One region of the Alteromonas sp. ABH4_457 genome, then DNA from elsewhere that is predicted to be linked to it. Evidence: predicted binding sites of a transcription regulator. Region 1 holds the regulator's gene; the other holds the start of a gene.

Region 1 (7,276 bases):
ACGTAAAACGCCACGGTATTCACTTCCCCGGGGTGCACCTTCACACGCTGTGTTTCTGCACGAAATTCCCAGGGCATACCGCTGTTTGTGCGGGTAATAAATTCTACGGTCACTGTGCGGCTGGTATCGATATCTTTGCCCTGCCACACTGCGGCCCGGTTAGCCGTTTTTCCGTTGATACCGGTGATATCACAGAACACGTCATACAAAGGCACCAGAGCGAAACCGAAGCCAAACATACCCGCTACGACCACAAGCAGTCGCAGGGTAAGGGTGCGGTTACCGGCTGCGCGGTTGTCCATTTTGATAACTCACTTCACAACCGGAGGCGTTTCAAACGTGTGGTAAGGAGCAGGAGAGGGAATTTCCCACTCCAGACCTTCTGCACCTTCCCACACTTGTGACGTAACCGGTTCGCCCTGCTTTTTGCAGGCTTTAATGAGCAGTACCAGGAAAATCAGCTGGGATAACCCGAAAGCAAACCCGCCAATACTGATCCACTGGTTGTAATCAGCAAATTGCAGCGAGTAATCAGGGATCCGCCGCGGCATACCCGCCAGTCCCACAAAATGCATAGGGAAGAACAGCACATTCACGGAAATCAGTGAGCACCAGAAATGCCACTTAGCCAGCGTGATATCAAACATTTTACCGGTCCACTTGGGCAGCCAGTAATACACCGCAGCCATAATGGAAAACACCGCTCCGGTCACCAGAACATAATGGAAATGGGCCACGACAAAGTAAGTATCGTGGTACTGAAAATCCACAGGGGTGATTGCCAGCATCAATCCGGACAGGCCACCGATGGTGAACAGCACAATGAAGGCCAGAGCAAATAACATGGGGATTTCAAAGGTCATGGAACCCCGCCACATGGTGGCCACCCAGTTAAACACTTTCACGCCGGTGGGTACGGAGATCAGCATGGTGGCGAACATAAAGAACATTTCAGCAAACACCGGCATACCTGTGGTAAACATATGGTGAGCCCAGACAATGAATGAGAGCAGGGCGATGGAGGCAGTGGCGTACACCATGGAGGCATAGCCGAACAGGCGCTTGCGGGCGAAGGTCGGCACAATCTGCGAGATAATGCCAAAAGCAGGCAAGATCATGATGTAGACTTCAGGGTGCCCGAAGAACCAGAAAATATGCTGGAACATCACCGGATCACCGCCGCCGGCAGCATCAAAGAAACTCGTCCCGAAGAATTTATCGGTAAGCACCATGGTCACTGCACCAGCCAGTACAGGCATTACAGCAATCAGCAGGAATGCAGTAATAAGCCAGGTCCAGACGAACAGTGGCATTTTCATCCACGTCATACCCGGCGCACGCATATTAAAGATAGTCACGATTACGTTGATTGCGCCCATGATGGAGGAAATCCCCATAATATGGACTGAGAACACAAACAGCGCGGTACTGTCGCTGCTGTATGTCGTCGACAGCGGCGCATAGAAGGTCCAGCCGAAAGCCGGGCCACCGCCTTCCATGAACAGTGAACCTAACAACATGGAAAATGCAAACGGCAGGATCCAGAAGCTCCAGTTGTTCATTCTGGGCAATGCCATATCCGGTGCGCCAATCATCATGGGGATCAGCCAGTTAGCCAGACCGGTAAACGCCGGCATGACAGCACCGAATACCATGATCAGGCCGTGCACTGTGGTCATCTGATTAAAGAAATTCGGGTCTACGATTTGTAAACCGGGCTGGAACAGTTCGGCGCGGATCACCATCGCCATCGCGCCGCCAGTAAGAAACATGATGAAGGCGAACCACAGATATAACGTACCGATATCTTTGTGGTTAGTTGTCAGCACCCAACGCATCAGGCCTGCCGGAGCGCCGTGTCCGTGGTGATCATCGTGATATTCATCATGTGCCGCAATGTGCTCCGGCGTCATAGTTTCAGTTGCTTTACTCATCGCACGCTCCTATTTACCGGTTGCTACTGCATTAACGTCTTTAGGCTGGATCACATCGCCGGTGTTATTTCCCCAGGCATTACGCTCGTAGGTAATCACCGCAGCGATATCTTTCAGGGACAGCATCTTGCCAAACGCCTGCATGGCCGTGCCTGCTTTACCGTTAAGCACAATATCGATGTGCGCTTTCTGATCCTCCAATACCATCTGACTGCCTTTAAGTGCAGGGAAAACGCCCGGCAACCCCTGACCGTTAGGCATATGGCAGGCTGCGCATGTCGCGTTGTACACTTTCTCGCCGGTACTCATCAGCTCTTCTTTGCTCATGCTCATGGCCAGCAGGCGCTGCTCTTCTTCTTTCGCCTGTTTCACAATGGCTTCCTGCTCTGTCATCCAGTTTTTATATTCATCCGGGCTCTTCGCAATCACCACTACCGGCATGAAACCATGATCCTTCCCGCACAGTTCAGCGCACTGTCCACGGTAGATACCGGGCTCATTCACTTTGGTCCACGCCTCATTGATGAAGCCCGGATTAGCATCTTTCTTTACTGCGAAATCTGGCACCCACCAGGAATGGATAACGTCGTCAGAGGTGATCAGGAAGCGGACTTTTTGTCCGGTAGGAATGACCAGAGGACGATCTACCTCAAGCAGGTAGTTTTCCCCTTTTTCGAATTTGTTCTCAATCTGCTCACGCTGTGTGGCCATGATGGAGTAAAAGGACACATCGCTGTCCATGTACTTGTAATGCCATTTCCACTGGGAACCGGTGACAAGAACCGTCATTTCAGGTTCACTGGCATCTTCCATCGCGATGAGGGTTTGTGCTGCCGGGACGGCCATAAATATCAGGATCAGGAAAGGAATGACTGTCCAGGCGATTTCTACTTTCACGTTTTCGTGGAAGTGCGCCGGTTTGGCGCCCCGGGATTTACGGTGCTTGAACATGGAGTAAAACATCACACCGAACACCACCACAGCGATGGCCACACAAATTGAGAACATCAGCATATGCAGGTCGTACACCTGTCCACTGATGTCTGTGACACCTTGTCTCAGGTTGATTTCACCTGCCCGGTCTGATGTTGCCATGGTTTCTGCTTGCAGCGACGCCGGAATAACAGACATCGCTAACCCCCAAACCATCATTGCGTTACATACGAGTTTCTTCACTCAACACCTCCGTGATGGAGGATCTTGTGTAATACCCTGCTCACAGGACCCTGTCGTATCAGGCTATCCGCCTGTTAATTTTTATCTATTTTTGTTATTTTTTCGTTAACAACGGTATAAGAATTAAACAGATTTCATCTTGTGTCTAGTCTTTCTGAAAAAATAAATGGCCGGGGTGGCCTCAGAAACAGGGTCAAAGCACTTCATTCTGATATTTCGAATGTTTCGTTCAGATCTTCGACACATCCGTATTTAAGGAACGCCGTATTATAGGTAAGTAAATCGTCCTCACACTTGTGACATCAACGTTATGAAAGGAATGTGTAATGAATAAATTTATCCCGGCAGTATTAGTTTCAGGTTTAATCAGTGCAGGCGCATTCGCGGCGCCTGTGAGCTATCAGATTGATCCTACTCACACCAGCGTTATCGCTTCATGGAATCACTTCGGATTCTCTAACCCGACAGCCGCCATCAACGGCGCTGAAGGCACCATCGTGTTTGACAAAGACGCGCCGGAAGACAGCAAAATCGATGTGTCGGTGAAAATTGATACCATTGATTCATTTGTTAAAAAGCTGAATGAAGAATTTGTCGGTGCTGACTGGTTCAATGCAGCGAAGTTTCCTTCTGCCACCTTCACCAGTACAGATGTTGAAATGACAGGTGATAAGACGATGGAAGTGACCGGCGATCTGACGATCAAAGGTGTGACTAAGTCCGTCACTATGGATGTCACTCTGAATGGTTCAGGTGTACACCCGATGACACAGAAAGAAGCGATAGGTTTTGATGCAATGACCACCATCAAGCGTTCTGACTTCGGGATTGATATGTATGTACCGAATGTGAGTGACGAAGTCACGCTGCACATCACCACAGAAGCACAAGCTAAATAAGTTTTCGCATCACCGTCCAGATGCCCGGCCCGCGCGAGCGGGCTTTTTTATTGGTAGCGGCCTGTTAACTGCGGTAGTCTGATTGTTTTTATTGTCAGGGATTGCTTCTATGTTGCGCCGCGCTGTTTTCTCCTCTTTTCTGTTATTTTTAACACCCTCTGTTTTTGCCAAAGATCTTCCTTCCGGCGCTATTAACGCTCTGTTTGAAGAAGCGGTAAGTCATGACACAGTGCCGGGTATAACCATGGCACTGGGCAACGATAAGGGCATGCTGATGGCTAAAGGCTACGGTTTTGCCGACGTGGAAAACCATGTACCGATGACGACAGATCACAAGGTGCGTATCGGCAGTGTCTCTAAACTCATCGCTACGGCCGGATTAATGCGTCTTGCGGAAGCGGGCAACATTGATCTGGATAAACCGGTAACTGAATACGTCAGCGCATGGCCTGCTGATAAACCGGTCATTACTCTGCGCCAGCTTACCTCACATACAGCAGGCATCAGGCACTACAAAGAAGGTGCCAATGAATTCCTTCTGAATGAAAGTTATCCGGATATCGACAGTGCACTGGCGATGTTTAAAGATGATCCACTGCTGTTTGCACCCGGCACAGATCACCGTTATTCAACGTTTGCCTGGACACTGGTCAGTGCCGCAATGGAAGGGGCTGACGCGTCCCGGGATTTCCGCGCCATCATAAACGAAGAAGTGTTCGCGCCGCTGAAACTGGACAACACGGTATTTGACGACCAGTACACCATCATCGATCACCGGGCGAGACCTTACACCGTACACGAAGGTGAGCTGATTAATGCGCCACAAACGGATCACAGCTATAAATGGGCCGGCGGCGGTTTTATTTCTACGCCGTCAGATATTGTCCGGTTTGCTGTAGCCCATGTGGCAAGCGATTACCTGAAACCAGAGACTACCCGCGCCATGTTTACTCCTGCCAGGCTTAACAATGGTGAAACCGTGGGCTTCGGCATAGGCTGGAAAACCGGTTTTGGCGATTACAAAAAACGTAAAGCGTATAAAGATAACGTGAGCGCGCTGGCTTTGATGGACGATATTCCTGATGCAGTGATGCACTCAGGTGGCAGTATGGGCGGCATTACAATGACCATTCTTTGCCGTGAACATAAAACAGCGGTTACTGTAGTAAAAAATGTCAGTGGTGAAGACAATGCTGATGTTTTTCTGCTGGCGCTCAAGACACTGCACTTTGCACATACCAGCCAATAGTAAAGAAAAAGGGCGATGATGGTTTATATCATCGCCCTTCCAATTTTTAGCGCTGTGGCCAGCGCACACAATAGTTATTGCACCGCGCTTAGCGAAAGGACTTACATCCAGTCAGCATTGCGGATTACACCTACAGCCAGACCTTCAATGTTGAATGGTTCAGCAGCAAGATCCACCTTTATGGTATCGAATTCTTCATTTTCTGCATGCAGCCAAACTTCGCGGCCGCGTTTTTCCAGACGTTTTACCGTGACATCCTCATCAACCCTGGCAACAACTACCTGCCCATTGTGCACGTCAGTAGTTCGGTGAACGGCAAGTAGATCACCATCCAGAATACCGATATCTTTCATACTCATACCGTTTACACGTAACAGGAAATCCGCACGGGGGTGGAACAGATCAGGGTCGACCTTGTAATGCATTTCCACATGTTCCTGCGCCAGAATAGGTTCACCTGCCGCAACACGGCCGATTAACGGTAAGCCTGCGTCTTCATCGTTTTCTGCTTCCAGCGGAATATTCAGCTTTATACCCCGTGAGGTACCCGCCAGAATTTCGATTACACCTTTACGGGCCAGCGCCTTTAAATGCTCTTCTGCTGCATTAGCTGATTTAAACCCTAATTGCTTCGCAATTTCCGCACGGGTGGGCGGCATGCCGGTTTCCAGCATGGTGGTTTTGATCAGTTCGAGAACTTCCGTTTGTCTTGGAGTAAGTGGACGCATAAACAGCCCTGTTTTTCTATACAGTTCCTGTGAGTATATACAGTTGCGCTGGTTTGACAAGGGCTGCCGGCGAAATTATTACGCTTATTCAGGGGGCGCAGTTAACAGCGCCTGGTTTTCATTGCAACGATATGCATTAGTTGTACATTGTAATACGCTGTTTTAGTTCTCCTTGGGAATAAAAAGGTATCTTCTTATCAAGAAATTTTAGCCAGGGGCCTCCTAATCAGAACGCCACCGGCTAAATTTGAGGGAGATTATGCAAGTTGTTTAATCAAGGCTTGCGCGACAGCTTCGGAGCTGGCTGGATTTTGGCCTGTAATCAATCGGCCATCTTCAACTACGTGAGGCTCCCAGTCCGCACCTTTTTCATAGTGACCGCCAAGACGAATGAATTCATCTTCTATCAAGAATGGCACCACATCAGTCAACTCCACCCCCGCTTCTTCTCCGTTAGTAAAGCCAGTAACTTTACGACCTTTGATAAGCGGCTCGCCGTTATCAGTTTTTACATGACGCAGGACCCCAGGGGCATGACACACAAAACTGATTGGCTTGCCTGCCCGCTCAAACGCTTCGATCAGTGAAACAGACTGTTCTGACTCAGCAAGATCCCACAGGGGGCCATGGCCGCCCGGATAAAACACCGCATCAAAATCTGTGTGTGACACGTTTTCAAGTTTGACAGTGTTCGCCAGTACTTGCTGCGCCTGTTGGTCTTGCTTAAATCGCTCAGTCGCAGGGGTTTGAAAATCAGGCAAATCACTTTTCGGATCCAGAGGTGGTTGTCCCCCCAGAGGTGAAGCCAACACCAACTCAGCACCAGCATCTGTAAAGGTGTAGTAAGGCGCTGCAAACTCCTCCAACCAAAAGCCTGTTTTTTCACCGGTGTTACCCAGCTCATTATGCGATGTAAGTACCATTAAGATTTTCATATAAACCTCTCTATCTTTTAACAATATGGATGAATCAATGATTAAAAAAAAGCGTCTACGGCTGCTTGTTTGTCTGCATACGGTGCTCGCAATCGAAGATTTGATACACCCGCTTCGCTTTGTACTACCACCGCCCTGGCATGAGAGAACTGGCGGAAGCCATGAATACCATGGTAAGCCCCCATACCTGACGCGCCCACACCACCAAAAGGCAGCTCATCAATAGATACATGGGTCATGACGTCGTTGATGACCAGCGCTCCGGAAGTCGTTTGTTGTGCAAATACTTGCTGTGCTGTCCTCATTGAAGTAATAGGCGGCTAAAGGGCGAGGGTGTTGATTGATGTAATCAATT
Region 2 (7,276 bases), on a different contig from region 1:
TCAATGGAGAAACTACTACCGCAACCCCTTCTCTAACAAGCGCAGGAATTTGGTAACAAAGGGATTTACCGCCGCCTGTGGGTAATAACACCAGAGCATCCCGGCCATCAACCACCGCATTGATAACGGCTTCCTGGCCGTCTCTGAATTTGTTGTAGCCGAATACCTTCGACAGCACTTCAAGAGGTGTCGCAGTATCGCTTTCCGGCAATTTTTCAGGGGTGGGGGATTCGATAATCGTCATTGCCGGGGGATTTTACGTGTTTTCGCGCAAGTGTTCACGGCATTTGCAGTACAGTTTGCTATATGTTGTTGTGTTAGCGGAAAAAAAAGCTAACATCAGCAGCATCGAATGTGAAGGAGAGTAATATGGCTGAACCGTTACCCGATCTGATTGAAGAACTCGTATCAGAGGCGCAAAACGACGATCCCGCTGCCGTATTAACCACACTGGCCAGTGAAGACGATGTTTCTGTTGCAACAGTCCTTGAATCGTTACCGGTAGAGCACCGGATTGCCACCTGGGAAGGCTTGCCCCGGGACAGAAAAATCGACGTGCTGGTAGAGATGCGTAGCGATCCGCGGGAAATCCTCATCGACGCCACGCCTGACAGTGAATGGTCACTGATGTTTGCCGACATCGAAGCTGAATCACTGCTGGAACTGATGGATTCACTGCCGTCACGGTTGATTGATCTCGCATTTAAAGCACTGGATACCCAGCAACAGGTATTCTTCCGTGAAGCGACACAGTTCAGTGATGACGAAATCGGTCACTGGCTCTCCCACGAACAACTGGTATTGCCTATCAACGCAAAAGTGCGTGATGCATTGCGGCTTATCCGCCGTAATGTGCCGGGGCACTGTGACACCCTTTTTCTGACCAACCGCTCCGGTCAGTTTTCAGCAGCGGTAAAGCTAACCAAAGTGTTCGGCGCGCCGGAGCATGTGCCTCTGGTGGAGTTGACGGTTGAGAATATGCCTGTGCTTAAGGGGACCGACGATACCACCGCGGCGTCTTTGCAATTACAACGTTCGGGCTTTGCATCATTACCTGTGGTGGATGACTGCAATAAGTTACTGGGACGGCTGGATGTAACGTCCGCCAGTGAGCTGGTGAATGAAAATTATGAACGTCAGGTGATGGCATCTGCCGGTATGGATGAAGACGAGGATTTATTCTCGCCTGTCGCGAAGAGTGCCCGCAACCGTGCACTCTGGTTGGGTATCAACCTGCTCACAGCGTTTCTGGCGTCCTGGTTTATCGGTATGTTTGAAGGCACGTTACAACAGGTTGTGGCACTGGCGGTGCTGATGCCGGTGGTTGCCAGTATGGGCGGCATTGCCGGCAGCCAGACACTCACACTGATTGTCCGTGGTCTGGCACTTGGGCAGGTAACCAAAGCTAACTTCCGTGCCCTGATGATGAAAGAGCTTAAAGTTGGCGGCCTGAACGGCGTGATCTGGGCCATCATTATTGGCATAGTGGCCTCTTTCTGGTTCTCAAGTGCGGCGCTGGGCGTGGTGATTTGTCTGGCAATTCTGGTGAACATCGTGTCAGCAGCCCTGGCCGGTGTATTTCTGCCTGTGTTGCTGGAAAAACTGAATATCGACCCTGCGCTCAGCGGCTCGGTGATCCTCACCACCGTGACCGATATTGTAGGATTTGTTGCCTTTCTTGGTCTGGGTACCCTGTTTCTGCTCTAGCGCCGGCAGACCATCATAAGTGCCCGGCATTTTACCGGTACAGACTTGCTTCGGTTTGTACCGGCAGGAGACAATGTAACTTTCTCTTCTAACAAGGAACGTCATTGAACGACTTGCAAAGCCTTGCAGCATCCCGCGCTACCCGTACCGGTGTAATTTGTGCCATCACGGCCTACATGATGTGGGGCGTAGCGCCGGTCTATTTTAAACAGCTTCATGTTCTGCCGGCCATGGATGTGCTGATGCACAGAATTATCTGGTCTGCGGTCATTCTGCTGGTGTTAGTGCTGGCACTGAAGCAAGGGCCAAAGGTGATGGCAGCACTGCGCAGCCGCAAAGTGATGCAGGTGCTGTTTTTTGCGGGTTTACTTCTGGGAGCAAACTGGCTGCTTTTTATCTGGGCGATCAACAATGACCATTTGCTTGATGCCAGTCTGGGTTACTATATCAATCCGCTGATCAATGTGTTCTTCGGCCGTTTGTTCCTGGGTGAAGTGTTGCGTCCGGCGCAGAAAGTGGCGGTTGGTCTGGCTGCAACCGGCGTCACTATTCTCATTGTGACTTATGGTCAACTTCCCTGGATTGCGCTGGTGCTGGCGATGACTTTCAGTGTGTATGGTTTGTTGAGAAAGAAAGTGGCGGTGGACTCATTGCCCGGACTCTTCATTGAAACAACCCTGTTGTTACCTTTCGCGCTGATTTACTGGGTAGGGTTTGCCAGTGAACACAGCAATATGTTGCATAATGACTGGCAACTTAATGCACTGCTGTTTGCGGCGGGTATTGTAACCACTGCGCCATTGCTGTGCTTTACTGCCGCAGCCCGCCGTATCATGTATTCCACGCTGGGGTTCTTCCAGTATATCGGACCGTCAATCATGTTTATGCTGGCGCTGTTTGTTTACGGCGAGCCCTTTGATATGACCAAAATGGTTACATTTGTTTTTGTGTGGCTGGCTTTGGTGGTATTCAGTACCGATTCGTTGCGGGCCTACCGTCAGCAACGTAAAAAGCTTCAGATTGCGCGGGAGCAAACCTGATTACGACCCTGAGATTTGGCGGTGTAAAGCAGTTTGTCTGCATCGCCGAGCAGGGTTTCAAGGTTGTCATCGAAAGCACTGATTAATCCGATACTCGCTGTCACACTAAGCAACTTATCTTTGTAGAGTACCGGAGTTTCTGCAACTACCGCGCGGAAATTTTCAATCCGCCTGAGGGCATCTTCAGATGCCATATCCGGCAGATAAATACAGAACTCTTCACCGCCGAATCGTGCTGCCGGTACATCGTTAAACAGCGAGCTGATTAACTCTGCCACCGTTTTCAGCACGGCATCACCGGCATCGTGGCCGTAGGTGTCATTAATGCGTTTGAAATGGTCAAGGTCTACAAGGGCCAGTGACTGGCGTTCCACATGCTGGCGGTAGCGGGTGGCTACCGTGTAGAAAAAGTGACGGCGGTTCGGCAGGCCTGTCAGATAGTCAGAATTGGCGACCCGGCGGATGGTTTCCACGCTTTCCAGCAATTCAAGGTTTTGCATCACCCTGCACAGAAACTCTTCGTGACAGAAGGGGCTGCGCAGAAAGTCATTGGCACCGCTTTTGAGGAATGTTGCCGGCAAAATACCGGATTTTCCTGACGCAATACCGATAATCGCCATTTCTTCTTTAGCATATGCGCGGCGTAATTCCGCAATGTACTGGACGCCCTGGTCATCATCAATGCTATAGTCGATGAGCATCAACTGAATGTAGGGGTGTTCAGCAAGGTGCTCCTGCGCCTGCGCTTGTCCGCTGGCTGAGTAGACCAGGAAGTTATGTCGGCGGAGCAGGGAAACCATGGCCTGACGACTGCTGCGCTTGTCGTCCACCACCAGTACACCCACACTTTTGTTTTTATCGAGTCTGGCCAGAAGGCGGCTCAGATAGTCATAGATCTGATGATTTTCCTTTACCAGATAATCCACAATTTCTCTGCTGAGTATCGCTTTGCGGGTATCGTCGCTGGCGTTGTCGGTAACGACAATGGTGGGCACAAAAGCATTGATGGTGAAATCAATGGCTTCTCCGTGAGGAGCATCAGGCAGCGCATAGGCTACCACGGCACAAAGATATTCTTCAGGCATGGACGCAGAAAAGCGCATCTGTGCCTCGCTGAGAGAATTTGCCCCTTCGGGAATTAAACCGGCTTTTTTCACCAGTTTGGACACGAGCTGCAAGCTTTTCTGGCTATTTTCAATGACCAGTACTTTTCTTTGCATATCGTGCCTCAGTTGAATGAAATCGCTGCTTTAGCGGTTAATTAAATAATATCGGCTGACCGCAGGTGAAATTTAGAGTGGCTGCAATTTAGCATAGGCCAGTACCAGCCATTTGCTGCCGAATTCGTCGAAATTCACCTGCACTCTGGCGTGATCGCCGGAACCTTCATAGTTCAGTACCACGCCCTCACCGAATTTGCGGTGCATGACACGCTGACCCAACTGAAACCCGGTTTGTTCAAAACTTTCGTGAGACGTTGCCCTTGAAAAGCGGTTATGAACAGGGCGGGATACAGTTGATTTTAGCCGTACTTCTTCCACGCATTCCGAAGGAATTTCGCGGATAAACCGTGACGCCGTGTGATACTTGTCCTGACCATAAAGCCGGCGGCTTTCCGCATAGGTAATAAAGAGCTTTTTCATGGCCCGTGTCATACCCACGTAGGCCAGACGGCGTTCCTCTTCCATACGGCCGGGCTCATCATTGGTCATCTGGCTGGGGAACATGCCTTCTTCAACACCGGCCATAAAAACCAGCGGAAACTCCAGGCCTTTGGCGGTGTGAATGGTCATCATCTGAACCGCATCCTGGTCGGTGTCAGCCTGTGTTTCACCGGCTTCCAGTGAGGCATGAGCCAGAAATGCACTCAGCGGCGTCATTTCATCGGCTTCTTCCGGCACGATAAACTGCTTACAAGCTGTGACCAGTTCCTCAAGGTTTTCCAGGCGTGCCTGTGCTTTTTCACCTTTTTCAGCCTGATACATGGCATATAAGCCGGAATGTTTGATAGCTTTGTCGGCCTGTTCTTCCAGTGGTAAATCTGCCATTGCCTGTTCAAGATCGGTTATCAGTACAATAAAACTCTGCAAGGCGTTAGCTGCACGTCCTTTCAGGGAACCGTCGGTAAGTAACAAATTACTGGCCTGCCACAACGAGCAGTTGTGCGCTCTGGCCGTCTCACGGATAGCTGACAGGGTTTTCTCACCCATGCCGCGGCTGGGTGTATTAACTACCCGCTCATAGGCAGCGTCATCATGAGGGTGGTTAACCATGCGCAGATAACCCAGCGCATCTTTAATTTCCTGGCGTTCGAAGAATCGCAGACCACCGTAAATCCGGTAAGCCAGTCCTTCATGCAACAGCGCTTCTTCCAGTACACGGGACTGGGCATTGTTGCGGTATAAAATGGCACTTTCACTCAGGGCATTACCCTGCTGCAGCCAGCTTTTAATTTGCGACACAATAAAGCGGGCTTCATCCAGTTCGTTGAAACCGGCATATACAGATACCAGTTCACCGTCAGCACCGTCAGTCCAGAGCTCTTTGCCGAGCCGGCCGGTGTTGTTGTCGATCACCGCGTTTGCGGCTTTCAGAATTGTGCTGGTGGAGCGGTAATTCTGTTCAAGACGGATGGTTTCCGGCTTCGGGAAGTCCTTCAGAAACTTATGTATATTATCGACATTTGCACCCCGCCAGCCATAAATTGACTGATCGTCGTCGCCGACGATCATTATGGTGTTTTCGCCGGTGCTGCACAGCATGCGAAGCCAGGCATACTGAATGTTATTGGTGTCCTGGAATTCGTCGACCAGTACCGCACGGAAACGTTTTTGATAGTGAGCCAGAATCTCCGGATTACGGGCCCACAACTCATGCGCCCGCAAAAGCAGTTCGGCAAAATCAACCAGCCCGGAGCGGTCACAGGACTCTTGGTAGGCCGCATAAATATCGCGCATCTTCTGCTGGGTATGATCGTTATGGGTATCGATGTGCTGGGGTCTTAAGCCTTCATCTTTATTGCCATTGATGTACCACTGTACCTGTCTTGGCGGCCAGTGTTTCTCATCCAGATTCAGCGCTTTCAGAATACGGCGGATCAGCCGGTACTGGTCGTCAGAATCCAGAATTTGGAAATTTTCCGGCAAGCCGGCTTCGGCGTGATGTGCTCTGAGTAGACGATGCGCCAGGCCGTGGAAGGTACCCATCCACATGGTGTGCATGCTGCGCTTCATCAGATGTTCAATCCGGCCGCGCATTTCCTTGGCTGCTTTATTCGTGAAGGTTACCGCCAGAATTGAAAATGGCGCGATGTTCTCTACTTCCATCAGCCAGGCGATGCGGTGAACCAGTACCCGTGTTTTGCCACTACCGGCGCCTGCAAGCACCAGCATGTTCGACTGAGGGGCAGCAACGGCTTCGCGTTGTTTGTCATTTAGGTCGTCGAGAAGTAAAGATACATCCATCGGGCAGATCACCAGCGTAATTAATTTCAGACCGGCAGATTATGCCAGAGCAGGCTGTGAATTTATACAGTAAGGCAAAGGGAATCACTATTCTACCGTGCCATGTGACTGATGTTAAAAAGAAGTCTCAAAATTAGACTAAAGGCTAAGTGTGTGGAAAATATACACTTTGTTAGAGTTTACCTGTACAGTGCTATTCACACAGGAAATAGTATTCAAGGTGTCGGGTGCGTAGCGTAAATAAAATGGCTATGCGCGGAGGGTAGGAAACCTTGCCCTTTTTGCGCCTTAAATGACGGGATAGTCATGGATTACAACGTAGATAACGAAACCATTGATTTCGATAAACTGATTATCGAAATTTATGACGCAGCACTCACCCGTAAATGGGGCAGAGTGCTGGCGCAGTGCAATAAAGTGTTTCTGGCCAACAAAACATTTCTCGTACTTCGCGATGTGATCAACGACAGAGAAGTTGCCTGGCGTATGAAGACCGCCGGTGACGGTTGCCCGTCCTTTCCACCTGAAGTAGATTTATCTTCACTCTCCGCCCTGAAACCTTTTTTCTTCCGGCTTCATGAAGGGGATATCTTTGATACCTGTTCACCCGCATTTCGAAGTTCAGAATATTTTACAGCTATTGCAGGGAAAGTACTGACTCCGCTGGATGCAGAAAAAACACTGGCAGCACTGGTGTTGCGGGACGAACGCTACGAAGCATATCTTGGTGTATGCCGTCCGGAGCAGGATGACGATTTTTCAAAATACGAAGAAGTTGCTTTCAAACGTTTAGTGCCGCACTTTGTCCGCGCAGCCCGTTTCTTCCGTGATGAAGAAATATTTCGTCAGCAAAGACAACTGGCGCAGGGCGTTTACGAACACATTAAAACGGCATTTGTGGTGTGTGACAGCCAGTTAAGGGTGCAGGCCTGTAACAGTCAGGCAGAGCAATACCTGAATTCAGGTAAAGCCGTTGCGCTCAACAAAAAACGCCTTGTTTTTGCCATGCCACATCAGCACACCCGTTTTTGCGACAAAGTTCAAGCTTGCCTATCAGGCGCTGAG

What was found. Region 1 encodes LexA, which represses DNA repair genes until DNA is damaged. Its sites were predicted from a motif close to TACTGTATNNNNATACAGTA; they were not measured.
Region 2: uvrD (DNA helicase II) is a predicted target of LexA. The motif match lies at 6,264-6,283, and genes of this name have one in related genera.

The regions. Positions count from the first base shown of each region.
Region 1 is NZ_JBSWXN010000002.1:597,181-604,456, forward strand. It holds gene ACXAGR_RS05795 (cytochrome c oxidase assembly protein) at 1-302, opposite strand, end outside; gene ctaD (cytochrome c oxidase subunit I) at 312-1,934, opposite strand; gene coxB (cytochrome c oxidase subunit II) at 1,944-3,029, opposite strand; gene ACXAGR_RS05810 (YceI family protein) at 3,437-4,009, shown strand; gene ACXAGR_RS05815 (serine hydrolase domain-containing protein) at 4,119-5,258, shown strand; gene lexA (transcriptional repressor LexA) at 5,360-5,986, opposite strand; gene ACXAGR_RS05825 (type 1 glutamine amidotransferase domain-containing protein) at 6,244-6,921, opposite strand; gene ACXAGR_RS05830 (aldehyde dehydrogenase family protein) at 6,963-7,226, opposite strand.
Region 2 is NZ_JBSWXN010000003.1:127,795-135,070, reverse strand. It holds gene recQ (DNA helicase RecQ) at 1-244, opposite strand, end outside; gene ACXAGR_RS07100 (magnesium transporter) at 370-1,707, shown strand; gene rarD (EamA family transporter RarD) at 1,821-2,747, shown strand; gene ACXAGR_RS07090 (GGDEF domain-containing response regulator) at 2,723-3,967, opposite strand; gene uvrD (DNA helicase II) at 4,040-6,211, opposite strand; gene ACXAGR_RS07080 (helix-turn-helix transcriptional regulator) at 6,518-7,276, shown strand, end outside.